4 regions of the uncultured Agrobacterium sp. genome follow, and region 4 is predicted to be linked to each of the others. Evidence: riboswitches for the same ligand, from Rfam matches in the RefSeq annotation. Region 4 holds a riboswitch; each other region holds the start of a gene.

Region 1 (5,187 bases), on a different contig from region 4:
TTTTCACGCCGCTGATGATCTTCGGTGCGGCGTATATGATCTGGATCGGGTTCAGCCTGATACGAAGCTCGATTGTGATCGAAGCAGATGAGGTCAGTGCTAGCGCTTCCGCCTGGCGGGCCTTTCGGCGCGGAGTCATTACCTGCCTCAGCAACCCGAAAGCCTATCTCTTCATGATGGCTGTCTACCCTCAATTTCTCAAACCCGCCTATGGTCCGATATGGGTTCAAGGCATCGTCATGGGGCTGATGACTGCTGGGACTCAACTGGCCGTCTATGGCACGCTGGCGCTAACCGCTGGCAAAAGTCGTGATTTTCTGGTGTCATCCCCTAGAGCGACAATTCTCATCGGTAGGATCGCCGGGCTGCTGCTGATTTTAGTTGCCGTCTTCACACTTTGGGAAGGGTTGAAAGGAAACTGAAAAAGACAAGTTTAGGTACCTGATTTTCCTTTGGAAAATCACCTGAATGTGACTTCTTTTTGCCACGTGTAGCCTGCATCTTCATCTCTGTTCGACTCGGTGTGCCGCCCGGCACGCATGCGCGTGTCGTGAGATCGATGCGGGACGGCGAACAACCACCCTCCGGTGACACCGGAACAAGGAGAGAGAGCATGAAATTCAAGACGATTGCCGCATCCATTCTTATAGGCTGTCTTTGCGCCGGAGCGGTGTCCGCGGCCGGCGAAGTTGAAAAGCGCGAAGGCTTGATGAAGCAGATCGGTGGCGCCATGGGCGCACTCGGCGCGATCGCCAAGGGCGAAAAGCCGTACGACGCCGAGACCGTGAAGACCGCTGTCACCACCATCAGCACCAACGCCAAGGCATTCCCGGACCAGTTCCCGGCGGGCTCCGAAGGCGGTGCAGCGTCGCCTGCCATCTGGCAGAACTTCGCCGACTTCAAGGCGAAGTCTGAGAAGCTTGGCGCCGATGCTGACGCGGTGCTCGCACAGTTGCCGACTGATCAGGCCAGCACGGGTGCTGCCCTGAAGACGCTCGGCGCCGATTGCAGCTCCTGCCATCAGGCCTATCGTCTGAAGAAGTAAGACGACGAAGACACACCCGCCGGTTCAGCGGCGGGCTATTCTTTTTTTTGATGTTTTATCGATTAGGCGGAGAGGCGGATGGCATCCATATGGGCAAAGCTGGCAGGCGGCATTGCGGTCGCGGGGATTGCCGGTTTCGGTATCTTCATGTGGGTGACGGCACCTGAGCGCCAACCACCAAGCCACTGGGCCAATCTGGGCGAGCCGGATCTTGCCAATGGCGAGACTCTGTTTTGGGCAGGCGGATGCGCAAGCTGCCACGCCGCCCCGGATGCGACCGGAGACGCCGTGAAAACGCTTTCCGGCGGCCAGGCCTTACCGAGCCCTTTCGGCACTTTTCACGTTCCCAACATCTCGCCAGATCCTCAGCACGGTATCGGCAGCTGGACAGTGGCCGAATTCGGTGACGCCATGACCAGAGGCGTTGGAAAGAATGGCGAACATCTCTATCCCTCCTTCCCTTATACGTCCTACGCCCGCATGACTGCGCAGGACATCAACGACCTCTTCGGCTATCTGAAGACGTTGCCCACCAGCACCAATGATGCGCCTGCCCACGATCTACCATTCCCGCTCGACATGCGACTGGCTCTCGGTGGCTGGAAGTTCCTCTATTTTGACAAGGGTGCGCCGCGCGTGCAGCTTGCCAATGACAATGCCAGCGCCGATGTCGCACGCGGCCAGTATCTGGTGGAAGGTCCAGGCCATTGCGGCGAATGCCATACGCCACGCACGGCACTTGGCGGGTTGATCAAGGACAAGTGGCTGGCGGGCGGCCCCAACCCGGAAGGCGAGGGAACGATCCCCGATATCACGCCCGGCTCGCAGGCCATCAGCTCCTGGACGGCAGCAGATATCGCCAACTACCTCGAGACCGGCTTCACGCCGGAGTTCGACAGTGTCGGCGGCTCCATGGTCAAGGTGCAGCAAAACATGGCGAAGCTTTCTACCGATGACCGCAATGCGATCGCCGCTTATCTCAAGGCAGTTCCGGCGCGCTGAAATCCTGAATGCGGGAGGCGGCGCTTCTCGCATTGACTCTACACAACCTCTGACTGATAACAGACAGGTGATGGTCTTTCCGGTCCTGCCGGAAAGTGAAAAGGGAACACGATAGGAGCTTCGCTCTCATTCGTGGCTGCCCCCGCAACTGTGAGCGGCGAGCCTGAAAACGAAAGCCACTGATGCTGTTTTTTGCATCGGGAAGGCGTTTTCAAAGCTACGACCCGCGAGCCAGGAGACCTGCCATCACGAAGTGTCGTCAATGCCGGCGGGGTGTCCGGAAGAGCACGGTTTTCGGGCAGGAATCATCCGTCCGAAAAGCCCTGTTTGTCTTTCCCCGTGGTGAATGTTGAACGCGTGCGTCCGGCTGCCTGAAAACAGCGCGCCGCTGAAAAAGAGGGTCACCATGTCTATCCAACAGAACACGGCGTCGAGCGCCGTTTCCTCAATGACTTCGAAACTCCTTCAAGCCCTGACCGCTGTAGCGCTCGGACTGTTTATCGTCGGTTTCGTCGGCTTCTCGCATGTCGAGGCCATGCATAATGCGGCGCATGATACGCGCCACGCCAATGCCTTCCCCTGCCATTGAGGGGAACTGAGATGTCGTTTTTCAGGAATATCGTTTTTACCGCTGTGCTCGTCGGCCTGATTACCGGACTGGCCGTCAGTGCCATGCAAGCGGTTGGCACAACGCCGCTCATTCTCCAGGCGGAAACGTTCGAGGGTGCCGGCAGCGAAGCAGACCATTCGCATGATGCCGCCACACCAGCCGATCACCACCACGACGCTGAAGCTTGGGCCCCCGCCGATGGGTTCGAGCGTAACGCCTACACCGTGGCCGCCAATGTGCTGACTGCCATCGGCTATGCGCTCGTGCTCACTGGCCTGATCTCGCTTCGCGGCGCTCAGGGTGGCTGGCGCGAGGGGCTTTTCTGGGGGCTTGCGGGCTTTGCCACCGTGATGTTGGCTCCGATGATCGGCCTGCCGCCGGAACTGCCGGGAAGCCCGGCGGCCGATCTCGGTGCGCGCCAGATCTGGTGGATTGCAACCGCGGCCGCCACGGCCGGTGGCATTGCGCTTCTTGCGTTTCGCCGTTCAGAGCCTTGGGCGGTGATCCTTGCTGTCGTGCTGATTGTTGCGCCGCATGTCGTCGGTGCGCCGTTGCCGCCTACAGGTGAACACGCGCTGGCACCTCTGCCGCTGGAACGCCGCTTCGTCGTTCTCGCCACCGTTACCAGCTTCGTCTTCTGGCTGATCCTCGGCTCGTTGAGTGGCCTGTTCCTCAAGCGTTTCGAAGCTGCAAAGTAAGATGATCACAGGGGGAAACGCAGCCGACTGGAGCGATGAGCTCGATTGCCTGCGTTTTCCGGTTCCCGGTCATGGCGCGCTTTGCGCCATGCATCGTCTTGCCTTCAAGGCGCTCCTGCAAGAGGCGCCGACAGCGCAGACGTGCCGGGCTTACTTCCTGGAAAACCGGGACGCTTTTCTCGATGCTGCGCGCAAGAAGATCGAGCGGATGACAATTCCATCCGACCGAAGCCTCCACATCAACAGCCGTGATTTACGCCGCGCCATGGCGGTGGAAGACGCGCAAGGACCGGCGCGCCTCTGCCGTGTTCTGGACCGTTGAAAGCACGATGAGTGGACTTGCACAGAGCGGCCTTTGTGGCTTCAGAGAGAGGCATGGCGCCCTATCGATGCTCTGCGGAAAACACCGAAAGTTCGCTTTCGGCTTCCGGTGCCCAGAGACCAAGGGCTTCCAATACCTCTGTCGCGAAGCTCACCGGCGAGTTGCCGGGCGCGGTGACGATGCCCTTGTCACTGACAGCCCTCGGCTGGTCGCGATAAAGCACTGACCCATCATAAGCGTCATATCGCTGGTGCGATTCCAGCGAGTTCCCCGTGTGCGCAACGTGGTTCAGGATGCCGGTGCCTGCTAGCGCACTCGCGGCGGCGCAGATCCCTGCGACGACGCGTTCTTTTTCCCGAAAGCGATGGACCAGATCGCTGAAATCGGGAGCCTTACCCTTTTCCCAAGACAGGCCGCCAGGAATGACGAGGGCGTCTATAGTGCTAGGATCAAGGGCGTCGTGAGCCGTTTCCGGCGCGACCTTGAACCCACCCATAGACGTAACGGGTAGGCCATCTGGAGATGCCGTTACGATCTCGACACCAAGATAGCCCCGCGCCGCAGCGGCAAGCAGCGCAGGCTCCCAATCGGCAAACTCTTCTGTCAGGGCAATTCCAATACGGGCCATATCATCCTCCAAAATATCAGAAGGCGGATCAGGCGATCGCCTGCATGAAGCGCATGCCTGTGACGGGACGCGAAATGAAATCCATGTTTTCGTAGAACTTGTGCGCGGCGAAATTGCCGGTCGCAGCCCCGACGGACAGGAAGTCGCAGCCGCATCGCTTGGCTACATCGCGAGCGCGCGCCACGAGGTGCTGACCGGTGCCGTGTCCGCGATGACCGTCACGCACGAAGAGATGGTGCAGCTCCATTCCTCGGCGGCCTTCCTGGGCGCGGTAGAGCGGCACGAGAATGGCGTAGCCGATAAGCTCGCCTGCAGCTTCCGCCACCAGTGCGGTGATCCAGGGGACTTGGCCGAAAAGATCGCGCTCCAGCTTCTCAGGCGTGATCGCTGCGGCATCGCCATGATGAGCGGCAAGCAGCGTGATCATTTCGTTGAGTTCGGGCAAATCCGCCGGGCGCGCGCCACGTATGGTGACGACGGGCGGTCTCGGCAGTGTCAAAAGGCTGTCTTCGGTCATTGGTCTGGTCCTTCGGGTTTTCTGGTCTTTTGCCGTCAGGACGCTTGGAAAACAACAAAGCCGCCTAACGGCGGCTTGTTGACAAAGTGATCTGTCGAGCCGCCCTTTACAGGTAGGCCCAAAAATACGTGCAGGAGATGGGTGCGCGTTCGTTGATCATGGGCGATTCAATGCGCTCGAATCGGAAAGCTGTCAAGGGGTGGTTTCAGCATTCCGGCCTCTCCAGTTCCATCCGACTCACGGGAGCGAGTGTTTGATTGACATCGGTCCCGCTCAAGCCGCTATGTGCATCGCCGAGATATTCAACCAAAGTGCAGGCAGGGACGAACGAGATTTATGACCACGCAATCGGCAGAGCAGTTGGG
Region 2 (5,187 bases), on a different contig from region 4:
GCGCACGGGAATGCCGAGGGAGCCAGCCGATTCCGCTCCAAAGGTAAAGGCGTCCAATGCCCGCGCATGCCAGAGGCAGACGACAAGCCCGAAGATGGCGATGGGAAGCGCAAGCGAGACATCCGCCCAGCGAACGCCGGAAAGGTTGCCGAGCAGCCAGAACATGATTCCGCGAGCCTGTTCGGCATTCGCGGCCTTGGTGACGATGAAGGAGGTCAGCGCGTTGAAAAGTTGCGACCCGGCGACGCCGGCCAGGATGATTGCGCTGTTACCGCGCCCTGCCCTCAGCGCCAGGAGGCTCACAAGTGCGAATGCGACGAGCGCTCCGAGAAAGGCACCGAGCGGCATGGTGAGCAAGCCTGCACCAAAGCCGAGTATCGCAACACCGACGGCGCCTGTCGATGCCCCGGCGGAGATACCAAGAATGTATGGATCCGCCAGAGGATTGCGCAGGAGCGATTGCAGCACGACGCCCGAAACGGAAAGAGCTGCCCCACAACAGGCGGCGACCACGGCGCGGCTCAGGCGATAGTTCCAGATGATCCCTTCATCGATCGCATCCAATGGATAGCCAGCGTGCCAAAGACGATTGGCCACCGCCTTGGCGACAACCTCCATCGGCATGGAGGTTTCGCCGATTGAGGCTCCGAGCCACAGCGCCGCCAGAAGACACGCAGCTGCAATGATGGCAGCGCGGACATACAGCAAGGGACCGGGCATCCGTTTACTTCGCCAAGCCGAGTTGACCGATCTGGTCAGCCAGCACCTCAATCCCTTCGATCGTGCGGATCGTCGGGTTCATCGCCTGAGCGTCCATGACGACGATACGGTTATCCTTCACGGACGGCATGAGGCTCGTGACAGGATCTTGCTTCAGGAACTTCTCTTTTACGGCAATGTCGTCTGCCGGGTAGCGGCGGCGGTCCATGCTCGCGGCAACGATGATGGTCGGATTGGACTTGGCAATGGTCTCCCAGCCAACAGTTGGCCATTCTTCCTGGCTCTCGATGACATTTCTGATGCCAAGCGCCGACATGATATAGCCAGGCGCACCGTTCTTGCCCGCGACGTAGGGATCGATATCGCCTTCGGCGCTGGAGAACCAGAATACAGCAGATACCTTTCCGTTGGCGGAAACGATCTTCTTGCGCGCCGTCTCTTCGCGGCTTTTCAACTCGGCAATCAGTGCGTCGCCGCGATCCTTCACGTTGAAGATCTGCGAGAGTTCTCCGATTTCCTGGTAGATCTGCTCCATGGTGAAGACCGAGTGCCTGACGCCATCTCCGCCGCCAGCATTATCCTTGCCCGTGCAATCTGCAGGCGAGACGTAGACCGGAATGCCCAGTTCTTCGAACTGTTCGGGCTTGCCGACGACGCCCTCGGGGCCGACATGCCATTGGAATTGCGCGGTAACGAGATCGGGCTTTTTGCCAAGAACGCTTTCGAAACTCGGATCGTTATCGGCCAGACGCTCCACCTTGTCATTTGCCTCCTCATAGCCCTTGATCACCGGGCCAACCCAGACGGCAGTGCCGACAACCTTGTCTGCAAGCCCCAGACGATAGAGTATCTCCGTCGAACTCTGCCCTAAAGACACCGTGCGCTTGGGAGCATGGGTGAAGGTGACGTCCCTGCCGCAATTTTTCAACGTCAGTGGATAGCTGGTTTCCGCAGCCTCCGTTGCATTCGGCAAAAGAGATATAGCGGCAAGAACTGCGCCAAGAAATGCGCCTGTGAAATGAAGTGTCATGGTCCGATGGTCCCCGAAATCGTTGACGCTGCCCACACGCAAACGCCGTTATTGAGTGAAACACTCATTCGCCAACCACAGCCGTGGGACGATCGGAAACCGGGAAATAGACAGACGGATGTAAGCGCTGTTTGGCGCAGATAACAATCATGGCGTTTCCTCTCCAGGGCATCCCCGCCCGTGACTTTGGAATGAACAGACGACGGCAGGTCTCCTGGCTCACGGATGATCGTCTTGCCTGCCTTCCCACGATGAGATCGCAGTGGCCTGACGCAGGTGAATGCGCCACGAGTGCTCGACAATCCGCTTACAGTTGCGGGGGCAGCCACGGCATTGGAGACATCTCCGCACCGCGTTCCCTATTATTCCTCGCAATCTCTCGCTTGGAACCGTCGCAGGCAGATAGAACTATTTCCAGATATCCGTCAAGCGAATGTATGTAATATTATTACGTTTTAGTGCGATGGGATTTTGTCCACTCGAAATACAAAATGGCCGGAAACGGGTTTCCGGCCATCGAAGCGCTTCAAGTGAATGTCGCTGTTTATGGCAGCGTATAGGCGATGACATAGTCGCCGGGCTTGGTACCAACCGACCCATGACCGCCGGCAACCATGACGACATATTGCTTGCCGTCCTCAAGAGCGTAGGTCATGGGCGTCGCTTGCCCACCTGCCGGCAGCCGTGCCTCCCAAAGCTGCTTGCCGCTGGTTAGATCATAGGCACGCAGATAATTGTCGACGGCCGCACCGAGGAAAGCAACCCCGCCCTTGGTGATCATCGGGCCGCCGATACCCGGCACGCCGACCTTGAATGGAAGCGGCAGCGGTGTCATGTCGTAGACGGTGCCGTTCTTGTGCTTGTAGGCGATCTTGCCGGTTCTGAGATCCGCACCGGCGACGTAGCCCCATGGCGGAGCCTGACAGGGTATACCGATCGGGCTCAGGAATGGACCCATCAAGACCGCGTAGGGCGCGCCGTCATTGCGGTTCAGCCCCTGCTCGCTGCCTTTCTCATCCTGAGCCTTGGGCGGGACTTGATCGCGCGGAACAAGCTGTGAGGTGAAGGCTAGATAGGTCGGCATTCCGAACATGATCTGTCGCTCGGGATCGACAGCGACGCTACCCCAGTTAAAGGTACCAAAATTACCTGGATAGATGAGCGAGCCCTTCAGCGATGGCGGCGTGTAGCGACCTTCATAATTCAGCTCATGGAACTTGATGCGGCAGGCGAGCTGGTCGAACAGCGACACACCCCACATGTTCTTTTCTTGTAATGGCTCCGGCTTGAAAGAGAGCGCCGAAGTAGGCTGCGTCGGTGAGGAGAAATCTTCCGGGATCGCACCGCCAGGTGCCGGCTCTTCGGTCACCGGCAAGATCGGCTCGCCGGTGCGCCGGTCCAACACATAGATATCGCCCTGCTTCGTCGGTCCGACCAGCGCTGGGACGGACTGCCCATCGGGCTTGGTGATGTCGAGCAGGACTGGCTGCGCCGGCACATCCATGTCCCAGAGATCATGATGCACCGTCTGACGGACCCAGCGGTCCTGTCCAGTGTTCACATCAAGGGCCACGATAGAGGACGAGTACTTTTCTACACTCTCGCTCCGACCCATTCCGAGCTGGTCAGGAACCTGATTTCCCAGAGGGATGTAGACGAGCCCAAGCGCTTCATCGACGCTGAATACGGACCAGCTGTTGGGAGAGTTGGTCGTATAGGTCTGACCCGGCGGAAGCGGTTGGGTCTGGGTAGGGTTTCCGGAGTCCCAATTCCAAAGCAACTCGCCGCTGTTGACGTCGAACGCACGAATGACGCCGGACTGCTCTTTGGTCGAATAGTTATCGTTGACCGCACCACCGATGATGATCTTGTTACCTGCAATAGCCGGCGGCGAAGTTGAATAGTAATAGCCGGCCGGATCGTACTTCATGCCAGCTTCGAGATGTAGAACACCATTGTCGGCGAAGGACGTGCAGATCCTGCCGCTTTCGGCATCCAGCGCGATCAGACGCGCATCGGATGTCGGCAGATAAACGCGAGCAGAGCATTCGGCGCCTGCCTGCGCGGCAGTATCGGCATAATAGGTTACACCGCGGCAGGTCTGGTGTTGGCGATCAGGATTCAAGCCCACGTTCGGATCGTATTTCCATTTTTCCTTGCCGGTTGCCGCATCGATGGCGATAGCCCAATTGTGTGGCGTGCAAAGGAAAAGGGTCTTGCCAACCTTGAGGGGCGTGACCTGATAGGTCGTTTCACCAACGTCGTCCGGCAATTTAACGTCGCCCGTCTGATACCGCCAAGCCTCCTTCAGATCGCCAACATTGGCAGTTGTGATCTGTGTCAGCGGCGAATAGCGCTGGCCGTATGATGTGCGGCCATACTGGTGCCACTCGTTGTCCGGAACCGTATTCCCATAGGAGGGCGCGCTGTTGACGACCTCGGTCGGCAGGTTGCCCTCCTGGTCGTGGGGATCCTGCGTCATCGATACGGCGGCGACACCCATGGAGATGATCACGGCTGCCAGCAGCGGTACGGCGTTGGCGCCATACCGGATGCCTGTCGGGCTTACAAAGCCGAGCGGCTTGCGGATCCAGGGCATGAGCAACCAGATGCCGATCACGATGATCAAACCGCCACGCGGGCCAAGCTGCCACCAGTCGAGACCGACTTCCCATACTGCCCAACCGAGCGTCGCAAGTACAAAGAGCGCATAGAAGTGGAGCGCCGCCTTGTTTCGTTTGAAAAGAAGGATCGCCGTGATCACGAAGGAAAGTCCGGCGAGCGCGTAATAGACGCTGCCGCCAAGCATCACGAGTTGAGATCCAAAACCGAAGAGCGCCAGACCCATAAGAGTCAGAGCGACAGCAGTGACAGTAACCGCCATGAAAAGTCCCCTGTTAATCTCCCTGCATGCTTAACAGGGTGGGACAGGTTCGGTTCCACGCCGGACACATTTTTGCCACTTCTGTGTTACCCGGCGTGATTTTCAACCGCGAAAGTCGTTGAAAGCACGCACCATTTCCTCGCGGCTGGCCGATGATGCAAGCAGGCTGGCGAGCAGAATTCGCGCCTGACCGGGCCTTAAGGTGGTCGAATGAAGCGCCCCAACATTGCCCATGTCATGACCTCCACCGCCACCACCGTAACCTGCCAAAAGTTGTCCGACGGGCACGCGGCTGGACACCACGACCGGAACGTTTCTTTCGCTACAGCGTCGCACGGCCTCTACAATGCGGGGATTAGCGTTGCCCGAGCCAAGCGCGGATAGGACGATGCCTCTCGCGCCTGCATTGAGGCTAGCCTCGATATGGATTGCATCGCAACCGGGATGGATGGCGACGATATCGACGCGGATGGCATCGATGGGCACCGAGAGACGGGGACTTTGAGAATGGATCGCGGGCCCTGCAAGATCGAAAGCATCCGCATCGTCTGCC
Region 3 (5,187 bases), on a different contig from region 4:
ACCGGATACCAATATTCACGATCGGCGTCGAACATGCCATTGAGGAAAGCGGCGGCAGCACGCATCTGTTGTTCGATGTCCAGTCCCTCAAGCGTCAGGACACATGACACGCGATGCTGACGAATGCGATTAGCAATGCCTGCAAGCTCCGCTTCAGTACGCTCACCATCCACCACGACATGACCGAACTTGTCGGACAAAGTGACGAAATCGCCCTCGGGATCGATGATCACCTGCTGCACCCAGGGTGCGGATTGCTCCAGCAGGCGACGCAGAAGATGCGACTTTCCGGAACCGGAATTGCCCTGCACCAGTAGACGCGTGGCAAGCAATTCCTCGATATCGAGCTTGGCACTCTGCCCGCCCGAAAGCGTTCCCATGTCGATACCGACCTGCACTTGTACACTTCCCTGCACTGCTATGAACGAAGGTGCCGATTCATTGAACGGCGAACACTCTCTTTACCAAAGTTTTACTCAAAAGCCCGGACGCATCGCAACAATGCACAGGGAATTGAGAAACTCATCGCTGTTCATCACGCGGTACCAGAGCGCGTGCGACCGAAGGAGAGGCGGCGGCCAAAAACGTTCAGCGCCAAACCTGCGACAACGAGAGCGCTACCAACGATTTCCAGAACCGTGATGTGTTCGGAGAAGGCGAAGTATGCACCCATAAATCCGACGATCGGCACCAGCAGTGAAAACGGAGCCACGGTTCCCGCCGGATAGCGCAGCAACAAAAAGCTCCAGATCCCTGCGCCAATGATCGTTGCACCATAGGCCATGTAGGCAACGACGCCTACCGTCATCATGTTGGCGTTGGCCAGACCGTCGCGGATCGCTTGTGGGCCTTCGAGCAGCAACGAAAGCGCAATCAATGGCAGCACGGGCGCAAGGCTCGTCCATGCCACGAAGGAGATGGCGTTCACCCGACCAACCTTGCGATTGACGATATTGCCGATCGCCCAGCTGAAGGCCGCGCCGACACACATTAGCAGGGGAACGAGGGCCGTTAGCTCCAGACGTTCCAGAGCGATCACCGCAAGGCCTGAAAAAGCGACAGCTGCGCCAGCAATATGGGACTTCAGCGGGATTTCACCCAGCAACGTGACGGCGAGCGCCATGGTGAAGAACGCCTGCGACTGCATAACGAGTGAAGCAAGCCCTGCAGGCAGCCCCCACTTGATGGCCGTATAAAGCAGTCCGAACTGCGCGCAACCCATGACCATGCCGTAAACGACCATGTGCTTCCACGGCACTTTCGGGCGCGGCAGGAGGAAGATCAACGGGACGGCAGCGAAAAGGTAACGCAGAGCGGTCAGGAAAAGGGGCGGCATATCCATGACGCCGATTTTTATGACCACGAAGTTGAAGCCCCAGAGGAAGACCGTGACCAGAGCAAGAAGGATGTGCGGCGCTGACATTGTTCAATCCAAACTCGCGCCGCGCAGACTGGCGACGCTTTTATGCAGCAGCTTTCTTCCAGCCTGCCGCGAGCAGTCCGGCACCGATCAAAAGTCCGCCGCCGGTGCGATTGACGACACGCTGGACGGAGGGCTTGCGAATGGTGTTGCGCGCTGCACTCGCCAGCAACCCATAAAGAGCCGCGTTGCAAGTCGCAAGCACAAGAAAAGTAACTTCGAAAATAAGCACCTGCGGCCAGAACGGCAGGTTTGGCAAGAGGAACTGCGGCAGGAAGGCGACGAAGAAGATGATGCTCTTCGGGTTCAGCGCCGTCACGATATAGGTATGGAGAAATATTTTTATCGGACGCTCGCGCCCTGTCACATTTCCCTCCCCGTCAGACGAAGCTGCGACGGGCGCGCGCCAGAGTTTGATACCGAGATAGATAAGATAGGCAGCACCCACCCACTTCAAGATCGTGAAGAGCGCGGCAGACGTTGCCAGCAGCGCACCGAGGCCCAGCATTGAGGCCGTCATGGCGGTGAAGTCGCCAAGGGCTACGCCAGCAACCGTGGCACTGCTTGCCTTTCGGCCGTGTCCGAGCGCATAGGAGATGACCAGGAGGATCGTGGGCCCTGGAATGGCGAGCATGACGGCGGATGCGGCCACGAAGGCCAGCCAGTTTTCAATCGGCATCGTTAAATCCCCTCTCGAAACAAAGAGAAAGTAAGCCATCGGCCAGCAGGACAGGCAAGGACCTTTTTTCAACTATTGAGAAGCAGCCCACGCGGCAGAGTTGCTACCTATTTTTCGCCCCACCGGTTCTTGAATACCAATTGGTCTAACGGCAGGCGTTGGCGCCATCCCTTCACCGCAAGCTCTGGCTCCGCGTAGAGTTCAGAAACATATCCCAGGCAAAGCCACGCCACGATTTGAATGTGATGCGGGATATCCAGTATCTCTCGGATATCATCGTCATGAAAGATGCTGACCCAGCCAACGCCGACGCCCTCGGCACGTGCTGCCAGCCAGAGGTTCTGGACTGCGCAGACCGTGGAATAAACATCCATATGAGGATTGTGGGTGCGCCCCAGCACCACATCGCCACCTCTTGTTGGATCGCAGGTGACGCAGACGGAGAGCGGCGCCTTCCTGATTCCTTCCAGCTTCAGACTGCGATAAAGCGACTGTTTTTCATCTGCAAACATCTGTGCCGCTTCCTCATTGGCACGGCTGAAGGCCTGCCACACGGCCTGTCTGATCTCACCATTCGTGACGAGGGTAAAATTCCACGGCTGCATGAAGCCGACCGAAGGCGCGGCGTGGGCTGCAGCAAGCAGCTTTCCGATCAGTTCATCCGGTAGCGGATCGGATAAAAACTCATTGCGGACATCGCGGCGAGTCTCGATAGCGCGGTAGACCGCAGCCTTGTCGTCTTCGGCAAATTCAAAAGCTGGCCTCAGGCCGCGCCGGGTGGCATCAGGTCGCATCGTCAATCCCCAACAATGCAGGAAGGACCGCGTGAGCACGCAGATTGCACTGCGTCACAGACCTCCTTCCTCACAACCTGCCGCTGTCCGCGCGGACTGGTCAATCGTGTCAGGCCGGTCTTCTGACTTGGCTTCTTCTGACCGTTGCCGCCTTCCCGAGATTGCTCAGTGGCATATGGCGACGGTCATCCGCCTCACAGCGTTGGGCACGTTGCGGTCTTGCACCGCATTCCCGATTCTCCCGCTCAAGCAGGCACCTGACGAAAACCGTATGTCCAATTGTTGGCGCCAAGGCAAGCGCCGCAGATTTATTCGGCTGGGAAATATCGCACATAGGCAAACTCATCACCAGCTGGTGACCAGTTGGGAGAGTTCATCGTCCCCTGCCCGCCAAAAAGATCAAAGAGCGTTTCGACATTGCCACCATCGGGATCCATCAGTCGCACGCGAACATCGAGATCACGCGGATGGTCGAAGACGTCGCCGTCATAGGAAATGAAGACGACCTTGTCTCCCTTTGGAGACGGATGGGGGAACCAGTCGCCATATGGGCTGTTCGTGATCCGCTCGACGGCTGATCCATCTGCTCTTACGCGCCAGATCTGCATTTGTCCCGTGCGGCTGGAGTTGAAGTATATCCAATGACCGTCCGGCGAATAATCCGGCCCGTCGTTTCGCCCCTCTCCATGGGTCAGGCGCGTCTCGTTGCGGGTTTCTATGTCCATGGAATAAATATCGAAAATCTGATCTCTGATCCCGCAGTAAGCGAAGCTTTTGCCATCCGGCGCCCAGCCATGCCAGTAGGAGGGCAGGTTCGGCGTCATCAATGTCGGCGCGCCACCTGATGACGGAAGAAGATAGATCGCGCTCTTCCCGAACTCGACCTTGTCCGAAATCGCGTAAAGCGACCCATTCGGCGAAATGCCATGATCGTTGTTGCACTGTACGGCAAAGCCGGTGTCGACCTTCTCTACCGCGACATCTCCACCCAGAGACAAGCGATAAAGCAGGCCCTCACTGTTCAACAGGAGATAGCGACCGTCTGGGGACCAGTTGGGTGCTTCGAACAGTTTGTCCGTCTGCCAGACCACCCGATTTGCCCGAGTACGAATATTGAATATCTCGACTGAACTGCGCATCGTTACTCCCCTCACCACGTCCAGACTGGCAGGCCAGCCTACCGGTCGCGGAAGCGATTGGTGATAGGATAGCGCCGGTCACGTCCGAAATTCTTCTTGGTGATTTTCACACCCGGTGCGGACTGGCGACGCTTGTACTCGGCAAGATAGAGCAGATGCTCGATCCGGTGGACAGTTGTCACATCGTGACCGCGTGCGACGATCTCGTCGACGGACATTTCCTGTTCAACCAGGCACTCAAGAATATCGTCAAGAACCGGATATGGCGGCAGCGAGTCCTGGTCTGTCTGGTTGGGCCGCAACTCAGCCGACGGAGCCTTTGAGATGATGTTGGCCGGTATCACTTCACCGGAAGGCCCGAGGGCACCCGGCGGGACATGGGCATTGCGCCAACTGGAGATGGCGTAGACCTGCATCTTATAGAGGTCCTTGATAGGATTGAACCCGCCATTCATATCACCGTAGAGCGTGGCGTATCCGACCGACATTTCCGACTTGTTGCCCGTCGTGACCACCATCGAGCCGAATTTGTTGGACACGCCCATGAGGATCGTCCCGCGTGCGCGGCTTTGCAGGTTTTCCTCTGTTATGCCTTCTTCCGTGCCTTCGAACAATTCCGAAAGGGCTGACATGAAGCCGTCTACGGGCTCGGCGATCGGCACGATATCATAGCGACAACCAAGCGCCCTGGCGCAATCGGCAGCGTCTTTCAGCGATTCTTCCGAGGTATAGCGGTAAGGCAGCATGATGCAGCGCACCCTCTCCTCACCCAACGCATCGACTGCAATTGCCGCACAGATGGCAGAATCGATACCGCCAGAGAGGCCGAGTACGACGCTCTTGAAGCCGTTCTTGTTGACGTAGTCGCGGAAGCCCAGCATGCAGGCGCGATAATCTGCCTCCTCGCCTTCGGGAATATGCGACACCGGTCCTTGGCTGCAATGCCAGCCATTCTCGGTACGCTTCCAGTCGGTAACGGCAAGCGTCGCTTCGAACTGGCTCATCTGAAATGCCAGCGTCTTATCGGCGTTGAAGCCGAAGCTTGCCCCGTCAAAAACCAGTTCATCCTGACCGCCAAGCTGATTGGCGAACACGAGAGGCAGCCCGCTTTCGATAACCTGCCGCAGCGCCACCTGATGACGCACATCGACCTTG
Region 4 (5,187 bases):
TGAGCTTCTGCCCATGGCTGCTGCGCTCGGCCTCGGAGTTTTGCCGTGGTCGCCTCTCGGCGGTGGCGTGCTGACCGGCAAATACTCTCTCGTTGACGTTGAAGATTCACGAGAAGCGGCCGTGTCCGCCAGCCGCAAGGGCGTCATTGCGTCGTCCGGGCATCTGAACGAACGGGCGATCGAAATTGCGCAGGAAGTGAAGGCCGTTGCGGAAGAGGCTGGTACCACGCCCTCACGGGTGGCGCTTGCGTGGACCCTGGCCAATCCGACCGTCGTCTCGCCGATTGTCGGCGCCCGCACGCTCGCCCAGGCGGAAGACAATCTTGGAGCTCTGGATCTGGTGCTCACGCCGGAACAGGTGGCCCGTCTGGACCGGGTCAGCGCGCCGGGCCAAATCTTTCCGGGTCGCTTTACGCAGCGTCCCCTCGTCCAACAACTGATCTTCGGCGGCGCTGCAGTCGAACACCGTAACTGACCCTTGCAACTATGGAAGGCCCGTCGATGGTGCCGGCAGTGTCGTTGCCGGTTGACGGGTCTCAACACGTCCTCAGCAATACGAAAGGACCGATACCATGAGCATTTACCCAACAGACCGCCGGGCTGCCAGCCCGAGCCGGGTAGCTTTAATCGCATTCGCACTGCTCGCCATGCCGGGCGCCGCAATTGCCAACACCGCGGCAACGCAGGTGCAGTCTCAGGAACGTGCCGCAATCGAGCAACGGAACAAGCCCATCATCGAAGCCGCCTTCGAAAAATGGCGAGGAGGCACCTACCTCTTCGCGGAGCTCCTCGCTCCCGACGTCGTCTGGACGATCCATGGCTCCGGACCGGTCTCCGGCACCTATTGCAACCAGCAAGACTTCATTGAACAGGCCTCGCGTCCCCTAACCAGCCGTCTCGCGACACCGATCGTGCCGGAGGTACACAATATCGTTGCCGATGGCGACACGATGATCATCCGCTTCGACGGAACGGCGACCACGACCTCTGGAGCGCCTTATCGCAACCAGTTTGTCTAGATATTCGAGATGAAGGACGGCCTTGTCGCCAATGCGGAAGCCGTCCTAGACCTCGTTGCCTATCAGCAGGTCGTCGACAACATTGCCCCGCGCTTCCAACAACCAACGCCCTCGGCTTCCGCAGAAGTCCCGTCTGCCGCACCGGGGCAGTGCGCCAACGCTTTCACCTGCAACTTTAAACAGCAACGCTGAACGGACCCAGACAATGAGACAGACATTTGCAACATTCGTCACGGCGGCAACAATTTCAATTCAACCCCTAGAAGCACAGGAGATCAATTTGCAGCCGAACCATCCATACGCAGGCATGTGGATTACCGACGACAATCGTGTCCGCCATGAACTTTTGCCAAATGGACGTTATGTCGAGGCCCGCGGTCAGCGTGAGCGAGCCTATGAAGGCCGTTATGAAGTCAACGGCACGCATATCGAGTACTGGGACGACACAGGCTTCACCGCCGATGGCGATTTCGTCGAAGAGGGCACACTGCACCATGGCGGCATGATCTTTCGCCGCAGGTCGGTGACGCCGTGACATGCCGACGAGCCTCTACTAATGCAGTACGGATCAGAGCGATGGGCGAACCAGGTCTGCCTGAAGCCATCCGTTAGGGCGCGCCTTTCATCGTAACCTCTCCGCCTTTCGCGAGAGATCTATGAAGGCCCGTAGCGGTTACGGCACGTGGCGGCCGCGCAGGTAGTGGAGTGTCGGCCCCGGTATCGGCGATCGTCAGCAAGCTCTTGATAGATGACAACGCAGCCCTCGATGATGATGAAGGCGTTGCGCCGCATGGATTGCAGAAAAAGATGGCGTCTTGGAGTCAGGGTGGAAGTACTGGTCCTGAAGCCGCCCGGCTTCCCGCAGGGTAGGTCAGAGTACGCCGCAGACTGGGTGTCGTTTAAAGATGAGGAAAGCATGAGATTCCGTCCGAATGCGTACCGCTCGGAAGCCGAACGATTCTACAGGCCACGGTTCCAAGCGTACAAAACGAAGAAGACCGTCATCGCGGGACGATGCGGCAGCTCTACGGCTCAGACGCTGGACGGCGGCCCTCGTCGAGACGAATTGGGCGGGAAAAGCTGCCGGTAAGTGGACACGGAGGGAGCCGCCGCCTCGAACACGAGTTCCCGCAGGATTGGAGAACCATGTATATCGGTCGGCGTAGGGACTAGAGAAGTGGCCGTCAGGCGGCAAGCTCACAGCCTAAGCCTAGACCGTGATCGGTCTTGCTGTGTCCGTCGTCCGTTGGAAGACAATACACCGGTAGGGTTCCATCCGGTAGCGTGTACTGGGCGAGGTCACCAGTTATTTGCGGTGTTTGGAGAAACGGCTTGTGCGCAAACCCAACGCATACGAAGGCAATCGCGCACATGATGCGCAGCAGAAGACCGAATCTGCCTATCGCTCTCGTCATCGTGGATGCTCCACACGAAACGGGTAGCTATGTTTTCGTTAAGGGGCAATGCGGCAAGCAGTCTTACGATAAACGGCCACAGCGATGTCGTGGGAGAAAAATTACATCGTGAAAGGTCTGTCCGCTGTCAAGCTAGCCGCTTCAGAAGCAGACGAACTTATGTTTTATGATCGAGCCACGCTTATCCACAGTCTACCTTCCGTTACAGAGTCATAACAGTTGACGATTTTTTCACGCCGTATACCATATCTAGTGTTCGAGGTTCTTCCGATTCGCGTCGGAAGCTAAGACGGGAATACGGTGCGTGACGTTCATTGTGGACGGAGCAATGCCGGAGCTGCCCCCGCAACTGTAAGCGGCGAGCATCCTTCTCAAACTGCCACTGAGCCGAAAGGTTTCGGGAAGGCGAGATGGATGTGACGACCCGTGAGCCAGGAGACCTGCCTCAAACGAATACGTCCACGGGCGGGGTGTCCGAAGGCTGCGTTTGCGTGCGGAATGATCCTGCGCGTGCCGCTTCCCCTGATCCTCCGCACAACCACTTCGGGGTGAAGTCAATGTCGCGTCATTCTAGTCAGTATCCGCGTGAATAGCGGGCGGTAACGCCTGCCGCCGATTTCGGCTGCCCTAATTTCCGAGTTCCTGAATGGGCGTTCACCACGCCCGATCGATATCGCACGCCTACTCAAATCTCACGAGGATCATCATGACCGTTACCGTTTACAGCAAGCCAGCCTGCGTGCAGTGCACAGCCACTACCCGCGCGCTCGATCGTCAGGGCATCGACTACACCGTCGTGGATGTTTCCGAAGACACCAATGCCTACGATCTGGTTCAGGGGCTGGGGTATCGTCAGGTTCCAGTTGTGGTGGCTGGCGAGACACATTGGGCGGGCTTCCGCCCGGATATGATCAGCACGCTTGCGGCCTGAGCCGGAGCAATGGGACAGATCGTCTATTTCTCCAGCCGGTCGGAAAACACTCATCGCTTCGTCGGGAAATTGGGGATGATTGCGCGGCGGATTCCGCTTAGTCCTTCCGAGAGCCTTCGGGTCGAAGCCCCCTATGTCCTGATCCTTCCAACCTACAGTGGCGAAGGTGGAAAAGGGGCCGTTCCAAAACAGGTGATCCGCTTCCTCAACGATGCGGAGAACCGGGCAAACATTCGCGGCGTGATCGCCGCGGGCAACAGCAATTTCGGGGCGACCTACGGGATCGCCGGCGATGTCATCTCCCAGAAATGCAGCGTGCCTTACCTTTACAGGTTCGAGCTTATAGGCACTGAGGAAGACGTCGCGAACGTCAAGCACGGATTGGAACGAATTTGGACGCGACCACTTTCGAAAAGCCTTTGAAGACATCGGAATCCGAACTGGATTTCCATGCCCTCAACGCGATGCTTAACCTCTATGACGAACAAGGAAAAATCCAGCTCGATAAGGACAGACTAGCTGCGAAGCAATATTTCCTGCAGCACGTCAACCAGAACACGGTGTTCTTCCATAATCTGCGGGAGAAACTCGATTACCTCGTCACCGAAGGCTATTACGAGCGCGAGGTTCTGGACCAATATTCCTTCAATTTCGTGCGAGATTTGTTCGACGCTGCCTATGCCCGAAAGTTCCGGTTTCCGACCTTTCTCGGCGCGTTCAAATATTACACCAGCTACACGCTGAAGACCTTCGACGGCAAACGCTATCTGGAGCGCTACGAAGACCGCGTCTGCATGGTTGCCCTGACGCTGGCCCAGGGAAGCGAAACGCTCGCCCAGTCGCTGCTGGATGAGATCGTCTCCGGGCGTTTCCAGCCCGCAACGCCGACATTTCTCAATGCCGGAAAGAAACAGCGGGGCGAACTCGTTTCGTGTTTCCTGCTGCGCGTTGAAGACAACATGGAGTCGATTGCCCGCGGCATTAACTCCGCGCTTCAGCTTTCCAAGCGCGGTGGCGGTGTCGCACTTTGCCTGACCAACATCCGTGAGGCGGGTGCGCCGATCAAGCAGATCGAGAACCAGTCGTCAGGCATCATTCCCGTGATGAAGCTGCTCGAGGACAGCTTCTCCTACGCCAACCAGCTTGGTGCGCGTCAGGGTGCCGGTGCGGTTTACCTCAACGCCCACCATCCCGATATCATGCGCTTCCTCGATACCAAGCGAGAGAATGCCGACGAGAAGATCAGGATCAAGACCCTGTCGCTCGGCGTCGTCGTGCCCGACATCACCTTCGAACTGGCGAAGAACAACGAGGACATGTACCTGTTTTCGCCCTATGACATCGAGCGTGTCTATGGCGTCCCATTCACCGAAATTTCCGTGACCGAAAAGTACCGCGAAATGGTCGCGGATTCCCGGATCAAGAAGAAGAAGATCAAGGCGCGTGACTTCTTCCAGGTAATCGCCGAGATACAGTTCGAGAGCGGCTATCCATACATCATGTTCGAGGACACGGTGAACAAGGCGAACCCGATTGCGGGACGCATTTCCATGAGCAACCTCTGCTCGGAAATTCTTCAGGTCAGCGACGCCAGCGAATACAATGACGACCTTTCCTATAAGGTCATGGGCAAGGATATCTCCTGCAATCTTGGCTCGCTGAACATTGCTGCAACGATGGACAGCTCCGATTTCGGCAAGACCATCGAGACATCGATCCGGGCGCTGACGGCCGTGTCGGACATGAGCCATATCTCTTCCGTGCCATCGGTCGAAAATGGCAATGACGACAGCCACGCCATCGGTCTCGGCCAGATGAACCT

The links. A riboswitch is a leader RNA that binds a small molecule or an ion and turns the genes downstream of it on or off. The one in region 4 is predicted to bind cobalamin.
Region 1: linked by a shared signal. The riboswitch ahead of QZ869_RS07825 (CbtB domain-containing protein) and the one ahead of nrdH (glutaredoxin-like protein NrdH) in region 4 are both predicted to bind cobalamin.
Region 2: linked by a shared signal. The riboswitch ahead of QZ869_RS04685 (ABC transporter substrate-binding protein) and the one ahead of nrdH (glutaredoxin-like protein NrdH) in region 4 are both predicted to bind cobalamin.
Region 3: linked by a shared signal. The riboswitch ahead of bluB (5,6-dimethylbenzimidazole synthase) and the one ahead of nrdH (glutaredoxin-like protein NrdH) in region 4 are both predicted to bind cobalamin.

The regions. Positions count from the first base shown of each region.
Region 1 covers NZ_CAJYTV010000009.1:122,194-127,380, forward strand. The annotation lists gene QZ869_RS07810 (LysE family translocator) at 1-422, shown strand, start outside; gene QZ869_RS07815 (cytochrome c) at 614-1,045, shown strand; gene QZ869_RS07820 (cytochrome c) at 1,124-2,047, shown strand; cobalamin riboswitch at 2,102-2,310, shown strand; gene QZ869_RS07825 (CbtB domain-containing protein) at 2,454-2,636, shown strand; gene QZ869_RS07830 (CbtA family protein) at 2,648-3,355, shown strand; gene QZ869_RS07835 (hypothetical protein) at 3,357-3,677, shown strand; gene QZ869_RS07840 (type 1 glutamine amidotransferase family protein) at 3,739-4,305, opposite strand; gene QZ869_RS07845 (GNAT family N-acetyltransferase) at 4,334-4,822, opposite strand; gene QZ869_RS07850 (helix-turn-helix transcriptional regulator) at 5,159-5,187, shown strand, end outside.
Region 2 covers NZ_CAJYTV010000006.1:25,026-30,212, forward strand. The annotation lists gene QZ869_RS04680 (iron ABC transporter permease) at 1-720, opposite strand, end outside; partial or broken gene QZ869_RS04685 (ABC transporter substrate-binding protein) at 725-1,684, opposite strand; cobalamin riboswitch at 1,937-2,159, opposite strand; gene QZ869_RS04690 (glucose/quinate/shikimate family membrane-bound PQQ-dependent dehydrogenase) at 2,295-4,634, opposite strand; gene QZ869_RS04695 (asparaginase domain-containing protein) at 4,737-5,187, opposite strand, start outside.
Region 3 covers NZ_CAJYTV010000011.1:291,168-296,354, reverse strand. The annotation lists gene QZ869_RS09960 (ATP-binding protein) at 1-398, opposite strand, end outside; gene QZ869_RS09955 (EamA family transporter) at 536-1,423, opposite strand; gene QZ869_RS09950 (LysE family translocator) at 1,464-2,099, opposite strand; gene bluB (5,6-dimethylbenzimidazole synthase) at 2,207-2,893, opposite strand; cobalamin riboswitch at 2,988-3,169, opposite strand; gene QZ869_RS09940 (TolB family protein) at 3,202-4,032, opposite strand; gene QZ869_RS09935 (NAD+ synthase) at 4,071-5,187, opposite strand, start outside.
Region 4 covers NZ_CAJYTV010000027.1:2,212-7,398, forward strand. The annotation lists gene QZ869_RS21450 (aldo/keto reductase) at 1-475, shown strand, start outside; partial or broken gene QZ869_RS21455 (nuclear transport factor 2 family protein) at 573-1,118, shown strand; gene QZ869_RS21465 (Atu4866 domain-containing protein) at 1,225-1,554, shown strand; cobalamin riboswitch at 2,677-2,897, shown strand; gene nrdH (glutaredoxin-like protein NrdH) at 3,141-3,365, shown strand; gene nrdI (class Ib ribonucleoside-diphosphate reductase assembly flavoprotein NrdI) at 3,375-3,788, shown strand; gene nrdE (class 1b ribonucleoside-diphosphate reductase subunit alpha) at 3,746-5,187, shown strand, end outside.